DNA from 3 places in the Geodermatophilus sp. URMC 64 genome. Region 3 is predicted to be linked to each of the others. Evidence: riboswitches for the same ligand, from Rfam matches in the RefSeq annotation. Region 3 holds a riboswitch; each other region holds the start of a gene.
The links. A riboswitch is a leader RNA that binds a small molecule or an ion and turns the genes downstream of it on or off. The one in region 3 is predicted to bind cyclic di-AMP.
Positions count from the first base shown of each region.

Region 1: it holds a riboswitch for cyclic di-AMP, as region 3 does, so the genes downstream of both, ACWIYF_RS08905 (C40 family peptidase) here and ACWIYF_RS26450 (transglycosylase family protein) in region 3, are expected to answer to the same signal.
Region 2: it holds a riboswitch for cyclic di-AMP, as region 3 does, so the genes downstream of both, ACWIYF_RS09975 (LysM peptidoglycan-binding domain-containing protein) here and ACWIYF_RS26450 (transglycosylase family protein) in region 3, are expected to answer to the same signal.

Region 1 is NZ_CP199955.1:1,794,930-1,802,309, reverse strand. Features, by position in the region: gene ACWIYF_RS08920 (hypothetical protein) at 1-174, shown strand, start outside; gene ACWIYF_RS08915 (ADP-ribosylglycohydrolase family protein) at 203-1,249, shown strand; gene ACWIYF_RS08910 (hypothetical protein) at 1,246-1,437, opposite strand; cyclic di-AMP (ydaO/yuaA leader) riboswitch at 1,795-1,928, shown strand; gene ACWIYF_RS08905 (C40 family peptidase) at 1,944-2,456, shown strand; gene ACWIYF_RS08900 (nuclear transport factor 2 family protein) at 2,569-2,973, shown strand; gene ACWIYF_RS08895 (DUF427 domain-containing protein) at 2,968-3,771, opposite strand; gene ACWIYF_RS08890 (OsmC family protein) at 3,805-4,191, opposite strand; gene ACWIYF_RS08885 (nitrile hydratase accessory protein) at 4,214-4,558, opposite strand; gene nthA (nitrile hydratase subunit alpha) at 4,555-5,157, opposite strand; gene nthB (nitrile hydratase subunit beta) at 5,154-5,819, opposite strand; gene ACWIYF_RS08870 (MSMEG_0572/Sll0783 family nitrogen starvation response protein) at 5,904-6,395, opposite strand; gene ACWIYF_RS08865 (hypothetical protein) at 6,438-6,692, opposite strand; gene ACWIYF_RS08860 (FAD-dependent oxidoreductase) at 6,694-7,380, opposite strand, start outside.
Region 2 is NZ_CP199955.1:2,019,113-2,026,492, forward strand. Features, by position in the region: gene treZ (malto-oligosyltrehalose trehalohydrolase) at 1-1,310, opposite strand, end outside; gene ACWIYF_RS09975 (LysM peptidoglycan-binding domain-containing protein) at 1,477-2,049, opposite strand; cyclic di-AMP (ydaO/yuaA leader) riboswitch at 2,050-2,210, opposite strand; gene ACWIYF_RS09980 (ABC transporter permease) at 2,536-2,934, shown strand; gene treY (malto-oligosyltrehalose synthase) at 2,931-5,261, opposite strand; gene glgX (glycogen debranching protein GlgX) at 5,258-7,366, opposite strand.
Region 3 is NZ_CP199955.1:5,386,465-5,393,844, forward strand. Features, by position in the region: gene ACWIYF_RS26435 (branched-chain amino acid ABC transporter permease) at 1-269, shown strand, start outside; gene ACWIYF_RS26440 (ABC transporter substrate-binding protein) at 369-1,673, shown strand; gene ACWIYF_RS26445 (hypothetical protein) at 1,900-2,049, shown strand; cyclic di-AMP (ydaO/yuaA leader) riboswitch at 2,209-2,377, shown strand; gene ACWIYF_RS26450 (transglycosylase family protein) at 2,386-3,561, shown strand; gene ACWIYF_RS26455 (glycosyltransferase family 9 protein) at 3,707-4,618, opposite strand; gene rfaE2 (D-glycero-beta-D-manno-heptose 1-phosphate adenylyltransferase) at 4,651-6,021, opposite strand; gene ACWIYF_RS26465 (D-sedoheptulose-7-phosphate isomerase) at 6,018-6,686, opposite strand; gene ACWIYF_RS26470 (glycosyltransferase) at 6,683-7,380, opposite strand, start outside.

The DNA of each region.
Region 1 (7,380 bases), 2.1 Mb from region 3:
CGGGAGGTGCTGTTCCCGTGCGGGCTGCCGGCCGAGGAGGTGGCCGGGATCGTCGCCCGCCAGTTCGCCCTGCTGGCCCGGGACGACGGCTGGCCGCGGGCCCTGGCGTCGAAGACGGAGGCCCGGCTGTCCGGGGATGCCGCGGACCCGCCCAAGCGGCGCCGCCGCGGCTGAGCCGACCCGGCCCCGTAACGTCGGCGGGGTGAGCGCCCCGCGGATGGACCGGTCGCACCGGGTGGCCGGCGCGCTGGTCGGCGCGGCCGTGGGCGACGCGCTGGGTGCGCCGTTCGCCGGGTCGCCGCCCGGCGAGTTCTCGCGGCGGTTCCCCGTGCCGGCGCGCGGGGTGCGCACCGAGATGTGCGGCGACCCGCCCGGCCGGTTCACCGCGGAGTTCGCCGCGGCGCTGGTCGTGGGGACGAAGCTGGTCGCCGGCGAGCCGGTCGAGCCGGCGTCCCGCGTGCAGGCGCTGCCCTGGGCGATCCGGGCCGCGCGAGATGCGCCGTCTCGTGGCCGTGGCGGCCCGGACGGCCACGAGAGCGCGCATCTCGCCGGGACGATGCGCCGGGCGCTGGACGGCGAGGACCCCACGGGACTCCGGCACGCCGGCAGCTTCGCGGAGGTGCTGCGGCGGGCGATCGACGCCGGCGGGGAGACAACGGGTGACGCCGCGGTGGCGGGTGCCCTGGCGGGGGCGACCTTCGGCATGGCCGGCATCCCGATGCGCTGGTCGTCGGTGGTGCACGGTGAGGCCGCGGGCCGGTCCTGGCGGCTCGACGACCTGCAGGAGCTCGCCGCGGCGCTCGACGGGCGGGCCGCGCCGCCGTACGACCCCGGTGTCATCCCGCGGATCGGCCCGCGCGAGGTGCTGCCGGGCATCTGGGCGGGCAACCTCGACGGCGCCCGGTACAGCGACGCGGACTTCGCGGTCATCTCGCTGTGCCGGCTGGGCGAGCCGTTCGGCCACGAGGTGCAGCGCATGGCCTACCTGGCCGACAACGACTACAACACCGAGCTCGACGTCGTCCTCGAGGACGTGCTCGCCGACATGGCGGCCCTGCGCGCCGAGGGACGGCGGCTGCTCGTGCACTGCCACGGCGGCGCGTCGCGGACCGGGCTGGTCCTGCGCGCGTGGCTGCGCCGCACGGAGGGGCTCTCGGCGGACGAGGCGACCGCGCGGGTGGCCGCCACCTGGCCCTACCTCGGGCTGTGGAACGCCAGCTTCACCGCGGCGCTGGAGCGGATGCGCTAACCGGTCGGGCCGGTGGCGTCGGGCATGCCGGGCTTCTTCGCGTCGGCGCCCTCCTCGACGTCGTTGTCCGGCACCCGCGTGACGTCGTCCGACATCGGGCCCTGCGCGGCCCGCGGCGACTGCGCCGGGTTCGCCGTGACCTGCTCCTGGTCCTCGCTGCGGGTTCCGCCCGTCGGTCCCTGGGTCATGGTCGACCTCCTCTTCCGCCGGTTCGATGCCCGCCGCAGCGGCCGGGAAACGGTGCCGGCGCGGGTTCGGCCGAGCACCCCGCGTGGTGCCGTGCCGGTACGCCGGAGTTACGCGCACCGCCCGTTGCGGCCCCCGGGCGGGCGGGCTCCGGCTGGAGGCCGGCGGCCAGGCTCGACGTTCCCGCTGGTCAGGACGGCGAGTCACCCCTGCGCCGGGCGTGTCGGACCCGCGAAACGCGACGCTGACTGGATTCGCCGGGGTCCAAAGACCCTCCTAGCGTTTGCGCGGTCCGGACGGGGCCGCACAACTCCCGAACCTGGGAACCCCCCCGGACGCCGCCGAACCGGGCGGCCGGCCGCGTGCCGGCGCCCGGGCCGGGGACCCACCGCAGTACTGGGGTGAAGCGCGACCGTCATGGGGGCCGGTCGCGCCGGGCGAGTTCCCCAGCCCGAACCCGTCAGCTAACTCGGTAGGCGGCTTCGGAGAACAAGGAGAACCGTCGTCGATGACGACTGCACACACGTCCCTCGCCCGTCGCCTCACCGCTCCCGCCCTGGCCCTCCTGGCCGGTGCCGGGATCGTCCTCTCACCGGGAGTCGCCTCCGCCAACACCGGGGATCCGGGAGGTGGCGGGACCGCCGTCGCAGCCCCGGCCGTCGCTGCCAGCGCCGCCGCCCAGAAGGCGGTCGACACCGCACTCGCCCAGCGGGGTGACCCCTACGTCTGGGGCGGCGCCGGCCCGAACTCCTTCGACTGCTCGGGCCTGACCCAGTTCGCCTACAAGGCGGCGGGGGTCTCCCTGCCGCACTCGTCGCGGATGCAGTCGACCATCGGCACGCCGGTGTCGCTGAACGCGCTGCAGCCCGGTGACCTGGTGTTCTTCTACAGCCCGGTCAGCCACGTCGCGATGTACATCGGCAACGGCCAGATCGTGCACGCGTCGACCGCGGGCCAGCCGGTCAAGGTCGTGGACCTGGCGTACATGCCGGGGGCCGTCGGCGCCCGCCGGCTCGTCTGAGCCGCGCTCCGGTGTCCCGGCCGTGCATCGCGCGGCCGGGGCACCGGAGGCATTGACAGCGCCGGCCCGCGGTGGCTGCCTGGTGGGCGTTCCCACGCACGGGAGGCCCGGCATGAACGCCACGATCAGGCGTCTGCGCGACGCGATGAACGCCCACGACCTCGAGGCCATCGCCGCGCTGTTCGCCCCGGACTACCGGAGCGAGCAGCCGGTGCACCCCAACCGCGGCTTCGGCGGCCGCGACCAGGTCGTCGAGAACTGGGCGCAGATGTTCCGCGGCGTCCCCGACCTGCAGGTCGGCGTCGTCAAGGAGACCACCGACGGGACGACGACCTGGTCGGAGTGGGTGTGGCGCGGCAGCCACGCCGACGGCCGCCCCTTCCTCATGAAGGGCGCGACCGTCATGGGCCTGCGCGACGACGGTCTGATCGCGTGGGCGCGGCTGTACATGGAGCCGGTCGAGCAGGACAGCGCGCCGATCGACCAGGCCGTGCGCCAGCTCTCCGGCACCTCATGACCAGGGCGTGACCGGCCGCTCCTGGGTCTCGCCGTCGACGATCAGGTCGACGTGCTCGTTGCGGAAGCAGATCCGGCCGGCGATCCGCGGGTTCTCCGGGATCGGCGACTCGTAGCTCCAGGCGACGTCCTCGAGCACCCGGTCGCCGACCCGCGCCGACCACCAGCTGGCCACGCCCTTGTACGGGCAGGTCGAGGTCGTCGGGCTGGGGCGCAGCTCGGTGCGGACGTCCTCGGGCGGCAGGTAGTAGCGGACCGGCAGCGACGTCTCGAACAGCAGCAGCGGGCGGGTGCTCTCGGCCAGCAGCTCGCCGTCCACCTCGACGCGGACCTCCCGGGAGCTGGGCACGACGTCCACCCGCTTGTGCGGATCGCGGGCGTGCGCGACCAGCGGCTCGTCCTCCTCGAACCAGGTGAGCGCCGTGCCCCAGGAGAAGGTGACCAGGTTCGCCAGTGGGGCCAGGTGCTCCGGCGGGTCGTGGTGCGTCCAGGCGGCGCGCGCCGCGCGGCGGTCGCCGGCCTGCACGGTCCAGGTGGTCATGCCGTCGTCGTCCGCCGGGTCGACCAGCACGCCGGGCCGGACGTCGTCGGGCGGGAGGAAGTAGGTCGGCAGGAAGGTCCGCGGCAGCGCCTCGGGTCCGTACTGCACGAACAGGACGGCGTGGCGGGAGTCGGCGACGAGCTCGTCGCCGAGCCGGACGCGGATCCACCGCGGCGACGGCTCGACCAGGGGCCACCAGGGGCGCATGCCGGCCAGCGCGGCCAGCCGCTCGCCCATGTCTCGAGGCGGGACGCTCATGCGGGGCAAGGCTCCTCCGGGCGGCGCCGCACCTCAAGAGCCGGCGAGCTGGCCCAGGCGCACGTCGATCTCCGGCACCGCGGCGAAGGTGTTGGACACGTAGCAGACCCGTTTCGCGGGCTCCAGCAGCGGCGTCACCTGGTCGACCGGCGCGCTGGTGCCCACCGTGAGGGTGAGCGAGGAGAACCGCGGGCCGGCGTAGGTGCCGGTCGCGGTGACCGTGAGGTCCGGCAGCTCGACCCCGCGCTTGCCCGCCGCCCAGACGAGCGCGAGGGCGTAGCAGGACGACAGCGAGGCGAGCAGCAGGTCGGTGGGCATGGGCCCGCGGCCGGTGCCGCCGACCGACTCCGGCTCGTCGACGGTCAGCCGGAAGCCGCCGGCCTCGACCGAGCACAGCCAGCCGCCGCGCCACGTCGCCACGGCGGTGTTGGTGCCGCCCCGCTCAGTCGTGGTCGTGCCCGTGCTCGTGGCGGTGGTCGTGACCGGCGGGGCGCGCGGCGAACGCGGCCGAGCGCGCCCCGACGTCCTGCGGTGAGACCAGGCCGGCGCCGGCGAGCACCTGCTCCAGGGCCTGCAGCCAGCAGCGGTAGTAGCTGAAGCCGTCGGGATCCGCCGCGGCGATCCGGTCGATCAGCGCCGTCCGGAAGGTCTCGTAGTCGATCGCGCCGGCGTCCACCAGGGCCATGGTCAGGCCGAACGCGCGGCCCTCCCACGGCTCGGCGAAGACCAGCTCGCCGTTGGACCGCGGCGGCGCGGCCGGGCCGTCGATGTCGAGCGCGACGGTCACGGTGCGGCCACCCGGCGGACGCCGACCATCGCGTCCCGGGTGACCAGCCCGGCCAGCTCCTCCTCCGACATCGACTCGGTGCCCGGCGGGCGTTCCGGCAGCACCAGGTAGCGCACCTCGGAGCTGGAGTCGTAGACCCGCACCTCGACGTCCGGGCCGAGCTCGGTGCCCCACTCCGCGAGCACCGCGCGGGGCTCGCGCACCACGCGCGAGCGGTAGGCCGGGTCCTTGTACCAGGACGGCGGCAGCCCGAGCACCGGCCACGGGTAGCAGGAGCACAGCGTGCAGACGACGACGTGGTGCACGGTCGGGGTGTTCTCCAGCACGACCATGTGCTCGCCCTGCGGGCCTCTGAAGCCGAGCTCGGCGATCGCGGCGGAGCCGTCCTCGAGCAGCCGGCGCTTGTACTCGGGATCGGTCCAGGCCTTCGCGACGACCTTGGCGCCGTTCATCGGGCCGACCGCGGTCTCGTAGGTGCGGATGAACTTCTCGACCGTCTCCGTGTCGATCAGGCCGCGCTCGAGCAGCAGCGACTCCAGGGCCTCCGCGCGCAGCGCCGGGCTCAGGGTCGGGTCGGCGGTCTCCCGCACGTCGGTCATCGGGCCTTCTCCAGGTAGCTCTCGTACAGGTCGACGCTGAGCGTGGCGTTCTCGGCGTCCGGGCCCCACAGCTCCCGTGAGTCGAACCGGACCTCGTAGACGTGCTGCGGGTTCTCGCCGGTGAACTGCGCGGCGGTGTCGGGGAAGACCTGTGCCGGCAGCACCGCCGTCACGGTGCCCCGCTTGCCGCGGACGTAGGACGGCAGCCGGGTGTGCGGCGCGGGTTCCTCGGTCTGCGTGACCACCTCGTCGCCGACGGAGAACGCCGGCGGCGCCTCGACGGTGCGCAGGTTGCCGGGGCCGCCGCTGGCCATGGTCGGCTTGTGCGGCTCGGGAGCGGCCGGTTCCTCGACGTCCTCCCCCTGCAGCCGGCGGGCCCGGGCCTCGACCGCGCCGGGGGCGAGGATGCCGCTGTCCAGCAGCAGGATCTCCGCGCTGGCCAGCCACCGCTCGTAGTAGCCCGACAGGTACTCCTCCTCGGGCACCCGCTCGATGGCGTAGCGGAAGGCGTGCAGGTTCGCCCCCGCGACCCGGTTGCACAGCAGCGCGAGCGCGAAGGTCCTGGCCTCCCACGCGTCGTGGAACACCGGCTCGTCGGGGTCGATCGGCGGCAGCGGCCCGAACGCGCGGGTCCGCCCGCCCATGTCGTGCACGCGCTCCATCGCGGCTCCATCTCGTGCGCGAGCCGCGGCGGCCCCCTGCAGGGGCCCGCCGCGAGCTCGCGAGCGGTGGGGGGCAGGGGGTCCTTACACGGTCCAGGTGTTGAGCTGGAAGGCGCCTTCCTTCCACGCCGTGAGCGCGGAGTCGAGGACGTCGAGCGGGTTGAACGCCTTGATCCCGTCGATCAGGTCGTCCTCGCGGAACCCGTACAGGGCGCCCATCGCGAACCGGCAGGCGTAGATGGAGGCGCCCTCCTTGAGCAGCGTCTTGATCTGCTCGTTGACCGCGAGGTTGCCGGGGAAGCCCTCGGTGCCCACCTGCGGGAAGCCGCGGGTGCGCGAGCCGAGCAGCACGCCGGGGCCGTAGAGGACGATGTGCACGTCGAAGCCCTTGCGCACCAGGCGGGTCGCCGTCTTCAGGTTGACCAGCGCCACCGACCCCTCGAACGGCACGGTGTGGATGAAGACGAACGCCTTCTGCCCCGGCTCGGCCTTGATGTCCGGGAACACCTTCTCCTCGAGGTCGTAGAGGACGTCGCCGTCCTGGGCCTTGGGGATGTCCACGGTCTTGCTGCTCATGACGGTCCTCCTTGACTCGGTGGTGTTCTCGGTGTCGGGCCGTCAGACGGCCGGGCCGCTCCCCTGCTCGGGCTGATGCCACGTCCGGCGGTGGCTGCCCGGCATCGCGCGCATCACCGTCGAGCGGAGCTTCCAGGGAAGTCGGTGGTAGGCGGGGACGTAGACCTGCTGCCAGAAGCGGTCCACGCCGCGCGGCGGCAGCGGCGGGGTGGTGCCGTAGCGGGCGGCGACGTCGCGCTCGGCGGCGATCATGAGTTGGCGTTCGGAGACCGCGCGCAGCCGCCGGGCGAACCGCACCTCAGCCCTCCAGCCGGACGAGGGCGTCCTGCGCGGCCAGCGCGATCGGCTCGTTGAGCGCCCCGATCGGCGGTGAGTAGACGTTCTCCATCGTCGCCAGGTCGCGCAGGGTGATCCCCTTGCGCACCGCCATCGCGAGGAAGTCGGCCCGCTCCTTGATGCCCTCGCCGCCGACCATCTGCGCGCCGATGAGCTTGAGGCTGCCCGGCTGCGCGAGCAGCTTGATCTTCACCGGCTTGACGTCCGGGAAGTACCGGGCGCGAGAGATGCCCTGGGCCTGCCCCATCACGTACGGGATGCCGAGCGCCGTCGCCAGGGTCTCGCTGAACGAGACGCCGCCGATCATCCACTTGCCGGCGACCATCGCCCACGGCACGTAGACCGGCTGGTAGGACCGCCGTCCGCCGGCGGCGTTGACGCCGGCGACCTTGCCCTGCGCGTAGGCGTGGCTGCCGGACAGCCCCTGGATCGGGACGTTGCTGACCCCGTGCGGGATCTCCGCGCAGTCGCCAGCCGCCCAGATGCCCGGCACGGAGGTCGCCATGGTCTCGTCCACGACGAACCCGCCGGCCGAGCCCAGCTCCAGCCCCGCCGCGGTGCCCAGGTCGGTGCGCGGCACCTTGTGCGTGCAGACGACGACCAGGTCGCAGGCGATCTCCCCGCCGGACGTGGCCACCCCGCGGACCCG
Region 2 (7,380 bases), 2.3 Mb from region 3:
TGGCTGGTGAAGAACTGCCAGGGCGTCGTCGCCCCCCACTCCTCGCCCATGAAGAGCATCGGCGTGAACGGGCTGGTCAGCACGATCGTGGCGCCGACGGCGAGCAGGTCGGGGGAGAGGGAGGCCGAGATCCGGTCGCCGACCGCCCGGTTGCCGATCTGGTCGTGGTCCTGCAGGTAGCCGAGGAACTTCCAGCCGGGCAGCAGGGCGGTGTCGACCGGGCGGCCGTGGTGCCGCCGCCGGAAGCTCGACCACGCGCCGTCGTGGAAGAAGGCGCCGGTCAGCGTCTTGGCCAGGCCGGACAGGCCCGCCTCGGCGAAGTCGGCGTAGTAGCCCTGCCCCTCGCCGGTCAGCGACGCGTGCAGCGCGTGGTGGAAGTCGTCGCTCCACTGCGCGGTCAGCCCCAGCCCGCCGGCCACCCGCGGGGTGACCATCCGCGGGTCGTTGAGGTCGCTCTCGGCGATCAGCGTCAGCGGCCGGCCGACGGCGACCGACAGCTTGTCGACCTCCTGCGCCATCTCCTCGAGCACGTGCGTGGCCCGCTCGTCGACCAGCGCGTGGACGGCGTCGAGCCGCAGTCCGTCGACGTGCATGTCGCGCAGCCACATGAGCGCGTTGTCGATGACGTAGCGGCGGACCTCGTCGGAGTCCGGGCCGGACAGGTTGATCGAGCTGCCCCACGTGTTGGCGCCGCCCGAGGCGTTGATGGGGAAGAACTCCGGCAGGTAGTTCCCCGACGGGCCCAGGTGGTTGTAGACGACGTCCTGGATCACGCCGAGGCCGCGCTGGTGGCAGGCGTCGACGAACCGCTGGTAGGCCGCCGGGCCGCCGTAGGTCTCCTGCACGGCGTACCAGAGCACGCCGTCGTAGCCCCAGTTGTGCGGACCGTTGAACGCGTTGACCGGCAGCAGTTCGATGAAGTCGACGCCGAGGTCGACCAGGTGGCCGAGCTTGTCGATCGCGGCGTCCAGGGTGCCCTCGGGGGTGAACGTGCCGACGTGCAGCTCGTAGACCACGCCGCCGGCCAGCGGCCGCCCCGTCCACGCGGTGTCGCCCCACGAGTGGGCGGCCGGGTCGAAGCGGCGGGACAGGCCGTGCACGCTGTCGGGCTGGCGACGCGAGCGCGGGTCCGGGCGGGGGCTGTCGTTGTCGTCCAGCAGGAAACCGTAGTCCGCCTCCGGGGAGGCCTCGACCTCCGCGCGCCACCAGCCGTCGTCGTCCCGGCTCATGTCGTGGACGGCGCCGTCGACCTGGAGCCGCACGCGTTCCGGCAGCGGTGCCCAGACGGCGAACTCGACGGGGTCGGGCATGGAGGAGCCTTCCTTCCGGCAGGGGGAGCGCAGCCACTATGCCCGGGCGCCGTCGGCTCAACCGTCGAAGGACCCGGATGGCGACGCTGCCCGAGCCCGCCCCCGACGTGCGGGAGCCGGGCCGGGGAACGCCACCCCGGCCCGGCTCCGTCGCCCGGTCCTCCCGTCAGACGTGCAGGCGCTGGCCCACGTAGATCATGTTCGGGTTGCCGACGGTGCTCCGGTTCTGCGCCCAGAGCGCGCGCCAGCTGATCCCGTGCGCCCGGGCGATCTTCGCGAGGGTGTCACCGCTCTTCACCACGTAGCTGCCACCCGACGCGTGGGACGACCCCGACGACGCCTGCGGGGCCGGCGCAGGTGCGGCGGCCGCCGGTGTGGAGCCGCCCCGCAGGTGCCGCCCGCAGACCGGCCACGCGCCGATGCCCTGCCCCGCGAGGGTCCGTTCGGCGACGGCGATCTGCTGCGCCGGTGTGGCCAGGTCGGCCCGGGCGGCGTAGGCGCCACCGCCGTAGGCCAGCCAGGTGGAGCGGCTGAACTGCAGCCCGCCGTAGTAGCCGTTGCCGGTGTTGATGTGCCAGTTCCCCCCGGACTCGCACTGCGCGACGCCGCTCCAGTCGTGCTCTGCGGCGGACGCCGGCGCGGCGAGGGCGACGCCCCCGACCGCGGTGCCCAGGGCGAGCGCAGCGCCGCACAGCAGGCGGCGGACATGGCGGTACCCGGGCAGGACGTGCTGGGACATGGATCCTCCGATCCCCGCCGGCGAGGTGAGCTGTCGGGTTCGGGCGATCGGTGTGCCCGGCCGCCGGGAGGCGGCTTCACCCCGAGACGCAGCGCGTGCGTCAGATGTGGTTCCCCCGCCCCCGTCCGTGGGCTGATCCGAGGGACAGGCGGCCGGTGGACGGGGTTGGGCGGGCCGGCGCCTGGAGCCCGGCCGAGGGAGGCCCGGGCACGCGCCGAACCGTATGGAGGGCCCTCCCGTGCGGCTCTCCGGACCATGCAGTTCCCGGGCGTGGCGTCGGTGTTTCGCCGACGCGCCGTCGCCGGTCCTGCGCACCGCACTCGCGCCGCGACGCACCGTTGCGGTGCGGGTGCTTCCCGCCTCCGGGTGACCGGTCCGCGCGTCGCGGTGGAACGGGCCCCGCGAGCGGCTGCCGCCCGCTACCGTCCCGCCGACTCGGTACCACCGAGTACGGCCTTCTTCGGCCCGCCGACGCTCGAGCTGTGGATGCCCTCGCAGCAGGCCGACGAGGTGATCGCCACCGTCCAGAACGACCTCGGCCTGGCGCTGCCCGGCGTGGAGGTGCAGGCGTTCCGTCAGGACGCCGGCGTGCGCCGCAGCTTCGGGGCCACGTCCGCGCGGATCTTCTCCGCGGTGATGCTGGAGAGCGTCTGCGCCACCTTCGTCGCCGGCCTGGTGGCCGTCGGCGCCTCCGTCGTCCTCGTGCGCCAGCTCCCGCTGGAGCAGTGGCTCGGCAACGGCATCCCGCTCGCCGACACCCCCGGGTTCCCGGTGGCGGCGGCGATCGAGGGCCTGGTCGCCGCCACCGCGGTCGGCGCGCTCGCCGGCCTGCTGCCCGCGATCATCGCCGTCCGCGCGAAGGTGATCGACGCGATCCGCTTCTAGTCCCGTACGAGGAGCGCAACCGGCAGGCGGGCGAGGACGTCGGCCAGCGGGGCGCCGGCGGCGTCGGAGACCGCCCGCGCCCCGGTGAACAGGTCCCGCCAGGCCCCGTTCGGCAGTTGCAGCGCCGTGTCGCCCCAGCCGCCGAGCGCCGCGAGCCCGACCGGCAGCCGGGTCGCCACGGACACCGCCCCGCCCCGGTCGAACGCGACGACGTGCCCCGAGGCGGACCCGGCGGCCTCGACCGGCCCGTAGCCGTCGAACCACTCCGGATGGTCGCGGCGGGCCCGCAGCGTGCGGGAGACCACCTGCAGCTTGGCCGCGCCGGTGTCGTCCACCTCGGGGACCTCGCCGCCGTCGAGGGCCGCCAGCAGCCGCCGGCGCAGGTCGTAGTCGACCGGCCGCCGGTTGTCCGGGTCCACGAGCGAGAGGTCCCACAGCTCGGTGCCCTGGTAGACGTCCGGGACGCCGGGCATGGTCAGCTGCAGCAGCTTCTGGGACAGCGAGTTCGACCGGCCGAAGCCGGTGATCCGCTCGACGAACTTGTGGATCCGCGCCGCCGTCGCCTCGTCGTCGTAGGCGGCGTCGACGAGCGCGTGCAGCTGCTCCTCGAACTCCTGCACCGGGTTCGTCCACGTGGTCGACGTCCCGGCCTCGCGGGCGGCCTTCTCCACATAGCCGTGCGCCCGCTCGCGCGAGAGCGGCCACGCGCCGACCAGGTTCTGCCACACCAGGTGCGCCAGCGGCCGGTCGCCCAGCGGGTGCCGCGACAGCAGGTACCGGACCAGGCTGGCCCACTCGGTCGGGAGCTCGGCGAGCACGGCCAGCCGGGCGCGGACGTCCTCGCTGCGCTTGGTGTCGTGCGTCGACAGCGTCGTCATCGACGCCGGCTTGCGCTCCAGCCGGCGCCGCTGCGCCTCGTGGAACTCCTCGACGGTGCTGCCGAACCGTGCCGGGTCGCCGCCGACCTCGTTGAGCGCCACGAACCGCGCCCACCGGTAGTAGGCGGAGTCCTCCACGCCCTTGGCCATGACCGGGCCGCTGGTCTGCTCGAACCGGGTGGCGGCCTCGGTGCCGGCCTGCGCGAGCACCGGGTGCAGCGCGTCGACGGCGGCGACCAGGTCGGGACGGCGGTCGCGGACCGCGGCCACCGCCACGTCGAGGTGCTCACGGCCGTCGGGCAGGTAGCTGCGGTAGACGCCGAACGTGGCGAGCAGCTCGGCCAGCGCCTCCCGGACCTGCTCGGCGTCCACGCCCGGCAGCTCGCCGATCACCCGCACCAGGCGCGCGACCTCCGAGCCGAGCATGCCGTCGGTGACCTCGCGCTTGCAGTCGTGCACCAGCTGCGCGTAGTCGACGGTCCGGCCCGCGAGCTCGGTGTCCAGCGCGGTCAGCGCCGCCTCGCCGGCCGGGTCGACCAGGACGTCGTCCACCTCGGCGAGCGCGTCGTAGCCGGTCGTCCCCGCGGTGGCCCAGCTCTCCGGCAGCTCCTCGCCGGGCTCGAGGATCTTCTCGACGACCGTCCACCGGTCGTCGGAGAGCCGGGCAAGTCGTTCCAGGTAGCCCTTGGGGTCGGCCAGGCCGTCCGGGTGGTCGATCCGCAGCCCGTCGACCGCGCCCTCCCGCACCAGCCGCAGCACCAGGTCGTGGGTGGCGTCGAAGATCGCCGGGTCCTCCACGCGCAGCCCGGCGAGGGTGTTGATCGCGAAGAACCGCCGGTAGTTCAGGTCGGTGTCGGCGCGCCGCCAGTCGACGAGCTCGTAGTGCTGGCGGTCGTGCACCTCCTGGGGAGTCCCGCCGTCCGTGCCGGGCGCGAGCGGGAAGCGGTTGTCGTAGTACCGCAGCTCGCCGTCGACGACCTCCAGCTTCTCGACGTCGTCCGCGGAGCCCAGAACGGGCAGGCGGACCCTGCCGCCGCCGAACTCCCAGTCGATGTCGAAGGCATCCGCATGGGCACTGGTGCGCCCGTTCTTCAGCACGTCCCACCACCAGGGCGCGGCGGCGGGATCGGCGACGCCCATGTGGTTGGGCACCAGATCGAGCACCAGCCCGAGGCCGCGCTCGTGCAGCGCGGCGACGAACCGGTCGAAACCCTCCCGCCCGCCGCGCGCCTCGTCGATGTGCGCGTGGTCGACGGTGTCGTAGCCGTGGTTGCTGCCCTCGGCCGAGCGCAGCAGGGGAGAGGCGTAGCCGTGCGTCACCCCGAGGTCGGCGAGGTAGCCGGCCACGGACGCGGCGTCGTCCAGCGTGAAACCGGCGTGGATCTGCAGCCGGTAGGTCGCCGTCGGCACGCTCCGGCGGCGCTCGACGTCGTCGGTCCCCTCGGTCACGGTGCCGCGCGCAGGACGACGGTGGCGCGGGCGGCGACGGTCACCGACTCACCGGGCTTGAGCTCGTCGGGCTCGAGCTCGCCGTGCTCGGCGGTGTCCAGCACGACCGTCCAGGCGGTGGCGTACTCGCTCGTCGGCAGGGAGAACTCCATCGGCTCGTGGTGCGCGTTGAAGGCCAGGTAGAAGCAGTCGTCGAGGATCGCCTCGCCGCGCTCGTCGGTCTCCCGGATGCCGTGGCCGTTGAGGTACATGGCCAGCGACTTGGCGAAGCCGGCATCCCAGTCCTCGTCGCTCATCAGGTCGCCCGCCGGCGTCAGCCAGGCGACGTCCGGCACGGGATCGCCCTCCGCGCGCCGCACCGGCCGGCCGGAGAGGAAGCGGCGCCGGCGGAACACCGGGTGGTCGGTGCGCAGCTTGATCACCTGCTTGGTGAACTCCAGCAGCTGCTCGTCGACGTCGTCCCAGTGGATCCAGGTGAGCTCGGAGTCCTGGGCGTAGCCGTTGTTGTTGCCCTGCTGGGTGCGGCCCATCTCGTCGCCGTGCAGCAGCATCGGCACGCCCTGGGACAGCATCAGCGAGGTCAGGAAGTTGCGCTGCTGCCGGGCGCGCAGGGCGAGCACCTTCGGGTCGTCGGTCTCGCCCTCGACGCCGCAGTTCCAGCTGCGGTTGTGGCTCTCGCCGTCGTTGTTGCCCTCGCCGTTGGCCTCGTTGTGCTTCTCGTTGTAGGAGACGAGGTCGCGCAGGGTGAAGCCGTCGTGCGCGGTGACGAAGTTGATGCTCGCCACGGGGCTGCGACCGGAGTGCTGGTAGAGGTCCGACGACCCGGTGATCCGGCTGGCGAACTCCCCGATGATCGCGTCCTCGCCGCGCCAGAAGTCGCGGACGGTGTCGCGGTACTTGCCGTTCCACTCGGTCCACAGGGCCGGGAAGTTGCCGACCTGGTAGCCGCCCTCGCCGACGTCCCAGGGCTCGGCGATCAGCTTGACCTGGCTGACCACCGGGTCCTGGTGCACCAGGTCGAAGAACGCCGACAGCCGGTCGACGTCGTGCAGCTCGCGGGCCAGCGTGGAGGCGAGGTCGAAGCGGAACCCGTCGACGTGCATCTCGGTGATCCAGTAGCGCAGCGAGTCCATGATCAGCTGCAGCGCCTGCGGCGTGCGCGCGTTCAGCGAGTTCCCGGTGCCGGTGTAGTCCATGTAGTACTGCGGGTCGTCCTCGACCAGCCGGTAGTAGGCCCGGTTGTCGATGCCCTTGAACGACAGCGTCGGGCCCAGGTGGTTGCCCTCCGCCGTGTGGTTGTAGACGACGTCGAGGATCACCTCGATGCCGGCCTCGTGCAGGGTCCGGACCATGCCCTTGAACTCCTGCACCTGCTGCCCGGCGTCGGTGCTGCTGGCGTACTCGTTGTGCGGGGCGAAGAAGCCGATCGTGTTGTAGCCCCAGTAGTTGCGCAGGCCCTTCTGCTGGAGAGTGTCGTCCTGCACGAACTGGTGCACCGGCATCAGCTCGATGGCGGTCACCCCCAGCTCCTGCAGGTACTCCACGATCGCCGGGTGCGCGATGCCGGCGTAGGTGCCGCGCAGCTCCTCCGGGATCCGGGGGTGGGTCATGGTCAGGCCCTTGACGTGGGCCTCGTAGATGACCGACTGGTGGTACGGGGTCTTCGGCGGGCGGTCCACCCCCCAGTCGAAGTACGGGTTGACGACGACGGACTTCGGCATGTGCGGCGCGGAGTCCTCGTCGTTGCGCTCCTTGGTCTCGAAGTCGTAGCCGAAGACCGACGGGTTCCAGTCGACGCCGCCCTCGATCGCCTTCGCGTAGGGGTCGAGCAGGAGCTTGCTCGGGTTGCAGCGCAGCCCCTGCTCCGGGTCGTACGGCCCGTGCACCCGGTAGCCGTACTTCTGCCCGGGCTGGATGCCGGGGAGGAACGCGTGCCAGACGAAGCCGTCCATCTCCGGCAGCTCGATCCGCTGCTCGTTGCCCTCGTCGTCGAACAGGCACAGCTCGACCTTCTCGGCCACCTCGCTGAAGATCGCGAAGTTGGTGCCGGTGCCGTCGTACGTGGCACCGAGCGGGTAGGCGGCCCCGGGCCAGACCTGCGTCATGCGGTGTTCCTCCT
Region 3 (7,380 bases):
TGACCGCGATCGTCATCGGCGGGCTGGGCAGCATGCTCGGCGCGCTGCTCGGCGCGGTGATGCTGGTGTTCCTCCCCGAGCTGGCCCGCAACACGGGATCGAGTCTGAACCTCAGCGACACCGAGGCCGCGCAGCTGTCCCCGCTGGTCTACGGGATCGTGCTGATCGTCGTCATGCTCTTCGCCCCCGCCGGCCTGGTCGGGACCATCCGGCTGCGCTGGCTGTCGGCACGGGCGAAGCGCGCCGGTGCGCGCGCCGGCAGGGGGTGAGGGCCCTCGGCCGTCCTCCGCTCCGCCATTCCAGACCTCCGGGCAGCGGTGCCCGGATCGCACAGAGGAGAACAATTGCGCACATCCTCACGGCGCCTCGTGTCATTCCTGACCGCGGCCACCGTTGCCTCCGCCCTCGCCGCCTGCGGCGCGGGCGAGAGCCGCGACAGCGGTGACGACACCGGCGGGGCCAACGAGGCCTCGGACATCGGCATCACCGAGGACAGCATCAAGATCGGCGCCCACTACCCGCTGACCGGTGTCGCGGCGCCCGGCTACAGCGAGATCCCGACCGGCGTCCAGGCGTACTTCGACTGGGTCAACGAGAACGGCGGCGTCAACGGGCGGCAGATCGAGTACGTCTACCGGGACGACGGCTACAACCCGACCAACACCGCGTCGGTGGTCAACGAGCTCGTCCTCGAGGAGGAGGTCTTCGCGATCGCGGGTGGCCTCGGCACGCCCACGCACAGCGCCGTCCTCGACTTCCTCAACGGCGAACAGGTGCCCGACCTGTTCGTCTCCTCCGGCTCGCTGCTCTGGGACAACCCGGAGGAGAACCCGTACACGTTCGGCTGGCAGCCGGACTACGAGATCGAGGGCAAGATCATCGGCAACTACATCGCCGAGAACTTCCCGGATGCGAAGGTGGGGCTGTTCCTGCAGGCCGACGACCTCGGCGAGGACGGCGAGAAGGGCGTCCGCCAGTACCTCGACGCCCAGATCGTCGACGTGCAGACCTACGTCCCCGGCAACACCGACATCACCGCGCAGATCGCCGCACTGCAGGCCGCCGGCGCCGACTTCGTCGTCGGTTTCAACGTGCCCAGCTACACGGCGATCGCGCAGCTGACCGCGCTGCGCCTGGGCTACAAGCCGCAGTGGTTCTACTCGAACATCGGCTCGGACCCGCAGCTGGTCGGCGCGCTGCTGGCCAACTTCTCGCAGGGCCAGGTCAGCGACGCCAGCCTGCTCAACGGGGCGTTCACCACGGAGTACCTCAACGGCGTGGACGTGCCGGACGACCCGTGGGTGCAGCAGTGGCAGGAGATCTGGGACGCCTCCGGCCAGGAGGGCGAGCTGACCAACTTCCGCGTCTACGGCATGGCCCAGGCCTACACCGTGGTGCAGGCGCTGCTCGCGGCCGGGCAGAACCCGACCCGCGACAGCCTGGTCGAGGCGATCGAGGAGAACGGCCAGGACTGGGAGGGCCCCTGGCTGGCGCCCTTCCGGTACTCCGCCGACCGGCACGCCGGCATCAGCGGCGTGAAGGTCGTCCAGCTCAACGGGCTGGTCGGCGAGGACCAGACCGGCGTCCTGACCACCGACAACGGCGACGCCGAGATCGAGGAGTCCGACGGCGAGGCCAGCGACGTGCCGGAGAACGGGATCCCAGAGGCCTGACCGGCCGTACCGCACCACCGCACGACGCGACGGGCCGTCGGCTCCCCACCCGGGAGCCGGCGGCCCGTCCGCACGAGCGGGGAGGGCACGTCGGCCCCGGCGGACGGGGCAGCCCTCCGGGGGCGGCCGCCTGGTCCGGGTCGGCGGCCTCGGAGGCCCGCACGCCGTCCGCCACGATCGAGAGCGAGCATGGGCACTGCGCGCCGAGGCGGACTCGGAGCGGCCGGTGAAGGCGATCGGGGTGGCGCTGGGGCCGGACGCCGACCTCGACGTGCTGCGGCAGATACCCGAGGCCACGGGCGGCGCGGCCTACTCCGCGGAGGACCCGGCCGACCTGCAGGACGTGCTCTACGACGCGATACGCCAGCGGCAGTGAGCTGACCCGCATTTCGGCGAGCGGTGTCGCCGTCACCTGCCGTTTCCCGGTCGGTGGCACCGGATGTGGCGTCCATCACGGCGACAATGCACATAACGGGACGTAGCGTTTTGGCTGCGCTCAGCAAACAAGGAGCGCGGAGCCGGTCCGCCAAACCCTGCCCACCGGCTGCCATCCCGAACAGTTCAGGGCAGGGGTGGGGGACCCACTTTCCACGGCGCGCCACGGCCTCGGGCCGCGCGCCTCGGGGTGAAGCCGCGCGACCCGCGGCCGGGCACCGATCGCCCGAACCCGACAGCTCACCTCGCCGGCGGTGATCGGAGATCACCACACACCATGGCCAAGCACCGCGCGCCCCGCTACGTCCGCACCAAGAAGGTCATCGCCCGCGCCCCCGTCGCCGCCGGCGCCACCGTCGTCGGCATCGGCGTCCTGAGCTCCCCGGCCCAGGCCTCCACCACCCACGACTGGACCGGCGTCGCCGAGTGCGAGTCGGGCGGCAACTGGAGCATCAACACCGGCAACGGCTACTTCGGCGGCCTGCAGTTCAGCCAGTCCACCTGGGCCGCCTTCGGTGGCACCGACCTCGCCCCCCGCGCCGACCTGGCGACCCCCGCCCAGCAGATCCAGATCGCCGAGGAGGTGCTCGCCGGGCAGGGCATCGGCGCGTGGCCGACCTGCGGCAAGCGCCTGACCGACGGCACCACCGCGGCCGCCGCCGAGGCAGCCCCGGCCCCGGCTGCGGCGGCCCCCGCTCCGGCCGACGCGGCCGCCGAGAAGGACGCCGCCGAGAAGGACACCGCCGACACCGCCGCCGCCCCGAGCGACGGAGCTCCGGCCGGCGACTACACGGTCGAGCCCGGCGACACGGTCGCGAAGATCGCCGCCGCGCACAGCGAGCCGTGGCGCGAGCTCTACCAGCGCAACGCCGGCGTCATCGGCGGCAACCCGAACCTGATCTTCCCGGGCCAGGTGCTGCTGACCTCCGGCTCGGCGCAGGCCGCTCCCGAGGCCGCTACCGACGCCGCGGCGCCGGTCGTCGCCGCTCCCGTTGTCACCGCCCCGGCCGTGGCGCCCATGGAGGTGGCGCCCGCCGCCGCTCCCGTCGCCGCCCCCGCGCCGGAGGCCGCCGCCGCACCGGCCACGACCACCGCGACGATCACCAACACCGCCGGCGCCATCAAGCCGCAGGCACAGGCGGCCGCCGACGCGGTCGTCTCCAACGTGCCCGGCGCCGACGCCATCACCCTCGGCGGCACCCGGGCCAGCGCGCGGGACCCGCACGGCCACCCGTCCGGCCTGGCGATCGACTACATGGTCATGAGCGACGCGGCCCTCGGTGACGCGATCGTCGCCTACCACCTCGCCCACTGGGACGAGCTCGGCGTCGAGTACGTCATCTGGCAGCAGCGGATCCTGACCTCGCCGACCGGCGCCTGGAAGCAGATGGCCGACCGCGGCAGCGCCACGCAGAACCACATGGACCACGTCCACGTGAACTACGGCGGCTGAGCCGCGCGGGAGGCCGAACGGTCTTCCGCCGACCCCGGACCGCCCCGCCCGCATCCCGCGGCCGGGGCGGTCCGTCGATTCCGGGGCAAGACCGGCCGGCCGGGTGCCGCCGCCTGACCGGACCTTTCTGTACAGAAAGCCCCGGTCAGACCCGGGCGAGCAGGCCGTCGAGGGCGGCGGTCACCTCGTCGACGGTCACCTTCGCCAGGGCCGGGTCCAGCTCGGTGCCCCATGGGTCGCCGGTTCCGTCGCCGTGCCAGAGGACGACGTGCTGCTCCCGCGGCGGCGGCCCCCACAGCGCCGGGGACACCGGGCCGAACAGCACCACCGACGGGCGCCGGTAGGCGGTGGCCAGGTGCGCCACGCCGGTGTCGCCGCTGACGACCACGCGGGCGGCCGCGACCACCGCGGCCAGCTCGAGCGACGACGTCCGTCCCGCGAGGACGGCGTCCGCCCCCAGCCCGGCCCCCTCGGCAACGGCGCGGGCCAACGGCTCCTCCGCCGGCCCGCCGGTGATCCGGACGTCGTGCCCGGCGCGCGCCAGGGAGCGGGCGACCGCGGCGAACCGGTCGGGCGGCCACCGGCGCCCGGGAAACGCCGCGCCGGGGTGGATCACGGCGGCCTCGGTCACCGGCGGGAGCACGGCCGGGACGGCGAGGTCGAGGGCGTCGGGGTCGGCGGGGACGCCGAGCCCCTCGGCGACCAGCCGGCACCAGCGGTGCACCTCGTGCTCGTCGGGCCGCCAGATCGGGCCGGGGTAGCCCGGGCTGGCGAAGGTCAGCAGCCGGTCGGGATGCAGCTGGTCGACGATCACGTGCGACGCCGGGCCCTTGCCGTGCAGGTCGACGGCCAGCTCGGGCGGCGGGCGGTCCCAGTCCAGCGGCTCCAGCTCGCACGCCGGCAGCACCTCGTCGACGGCGTCGATCAGCTCGGCCAGCGGCTGGAGAGCGGCCGTCGTCGCCAGGACGAGGTGGTGTTCAGGGACGGCGGCCCGGATCGCCCGGATCGCCGGCACGCCGGTGAGCAGGTCCCCGAGCCCCAGCGGTCTGAGGACCACCGCCGTGCGCGCTTTGTCGCGATCAAGCACCACTAGACGCGGGAGCGCTCGACCAGCGCGGTCGTCGAGTGCCCGTCGAGGTACGGCAGGACGACGGCCTGCCCGCCCCAGCGCCGCAGGACGGCGGCCTCGGGCAGGTCGGCGCCGGCGTAGTCCCCGCCCTTGGCCCAGACGTCGGGGCGCAGCCGGTCGAGGATCTCCGCCGGGGTGTCCTCGTCGAAGACGACGACGGCGTCGACGAACTCCAGCGCCTCCAGCACCCGCGCCCGGTCCGGGGCGCTCACCAGCGGCCGCGACGGCCCCTTGAGCCGGCGCACCGAGTCGTCGGAGTTGATGCAGACGACCAGGCAGTCGCCGAGCCCGCGGGCGGCGCGCAGCGTCGCCACGTGGCCGGGGTGCAGCAGGTCGAAGCAGCCGCCGGTGGCGACGACGGTCCCCCCTCCGGCCCGCACCCGGGCGAGCAGCGCGTCGACCGACGAGTCCGCCACGGGGGCCGGCTCCTCGACCGCGGCGTCCCAGGCGGACGCCCCGCCGCGCGCGACGAACGCCGAGGCCGCGGCGACCGCGGCGGCCACCGCCTCGCCGGTCACCGCGCCGTCGGCCAGGGCCAGCGCTGCCGCGGCGGCGAAGGAGTCGCCGGCACCGCACGGGTCGCCGCCGGTCAAGGCCACCGCCGGCACGACCATCGGCGCGCCCTCGCCGTAGGAGAGCAGCGCGCCGCGGGAGCCGAGGGTCACCGCGACCGCGCCCACGCCCCAGTGCCGGATCAGCGCCTCGGCCCGGGCGCCGACCGCGGCCAGCCCGTCGCCGGTGGCTCCGCACCCGGCCTCGGCGGCCACCCGGGCGGCCTCCGAGCCGTTCGGCGTCACCAGCCGCGCGGTCGGCACCGGGTCGGCGCCGCGCGGGTGCGGGTCCCACACGACCGGCCCGCCGGCCTCGGCCAGCGCCGCGCGCACGTCCGCGGCCGCCGTCGTCCCCCGGCCGTAGTCGGCGACGAGCACCGCGGCGGCCGACCGGATCGCCTCGGCGGCCTCGGCCGGCAGCGGGCCCAGCGTGGCCACCGGGCTGCCGCTGTCGATCCGCACGACCGAGTGGTCGCCCACCCGCACCCGCTGCTTGACCGCGGTGCCGCCGGACGACGGGATCGCCACCAGCCGCACCCGCCCGGCCAGCAGCGCGCGCAGCCGGTCGGCGCCCTCGTCGGAGTCGACCGGCGCGACCAGCACGACCTCCCGCCGGGTGGCCGCCGCGGCGACGACCGCGGCCAGCGCCGCGCCGCCGGGGCGCTCGCGGCGCTCGACGTCCTCGACGACCGGCACCGGCGCGTCGGGGGTGAGCCGGGACGCCGTCCCGACCAGGTCGACGTCGAGCAGGGCGTCGCCGATGACGACCAGCGGCCTCATTCGACGACCTGCACGCGGTTGGCGGTCGACACCCGGGCCGGCTCGCTGAGCACCGCCGCGTCGAAGGCGGCGCAGATCAGGTGCAGGCCGACCAGGTGGCACTCCTGCACGGTCGCGGTCCAGGGCGAGTCGATGCAGACCGCCTCGTCCGCGGCCGCGGCCAGCGGGTTGGGCGCCGGGCCGGTCATGGCCAGCACGGTGATGCCGCACTCGCGCGCCCGCCGGGCGGCGGCCACCGCGTTGGGCGACCGGCCGGACGTCGACAGCAGCACGAGGACGTCGCCGGCCCGGCCGTGCGCCTCCACCTGGCGGGCGAACAGCTCGTCGGCCGGGTAGTCGTTGGCGATCGCGGTGAGGCTGGACGTCTCCGCGGTCAGGCAGATCGCCGAGAACGGCGGCCGGTCGGCGCGGTAGCGGCCGACCAGCTCGGCGGTCAGGTGCTGCGCCTGGGCGGCGCTGCCGCCGTTGCCGGCCGCGAGCAGCCGCCCGCGCCCGGCGCCGCAGAGCACGTCGGCGAGCAGCCGGCCCCAGCGGTCGAGGATGTCGAGCTGCCCGTTCAGCGAGCGCAGGGCGGCGGTCAGCGACGCGACGTGATCGGCGCCGGTCAGGTGGGTGCAGGAGTCCGGCGAGACGACCTCGCCGTACGAGTGCGGCGCCACGGTCATCGGGCGACCTCCACGAGTCGGGGGGCGGACAGGACCTGGCGGTACACGGCCTCCGTGTCGGCGACGACGCGGCTCCAGCGGTAGCGGGCCCGCGGGCGTTTCACGCCGGCGGCGCCGTAGGCGGCGCGGCGCTCGGCGTCGGCGAGCAGTGCGCCGGTCACCTCGGCCAGCCGCTCGGGGTCACGGGGGGGCACGAGATCGCCGGTGACGCCCTCGGCCACGCTGTCGACCAGCCCGCCGACGGCGGTGGCGACCACCGGCCGCCCGCAGGCCATGGCCTCCAGCGGGGTGATGCCGAACGGCTCGTACCAGGGGACGGCGAGCACCACGTCGGCCGACCGGATCCAGGCCGGCACCTCGGCGCGGGACACCGAGCCGGTGAAGCAGACGCGGTCGGCCACCCCCAGCTGCCCCGCCACCGACCGCAGGTGCGCCACGAACGGGTCGTCGTCCAGCCGGTCGGCCGGCGGCCCGCCGACGACGACCAGCTCGGCGTCCGGGATCCCGGCCAGCGCACGGACGGCGTCCTCCTGCCCCTTGCGTTCGACCAGCCGGCCGAGGACGAGCAGCCGGGGGCGAGCGGAGCGAGCCGCAACAGGCCCTCGGGGTGTGAAGACAGCGGTGTCGACGCCGCAGGGCACGATCGAGGCGCGGTCGGTGGGCAGGCCCAGGCGGCGCAGCTCGAACACCTCGT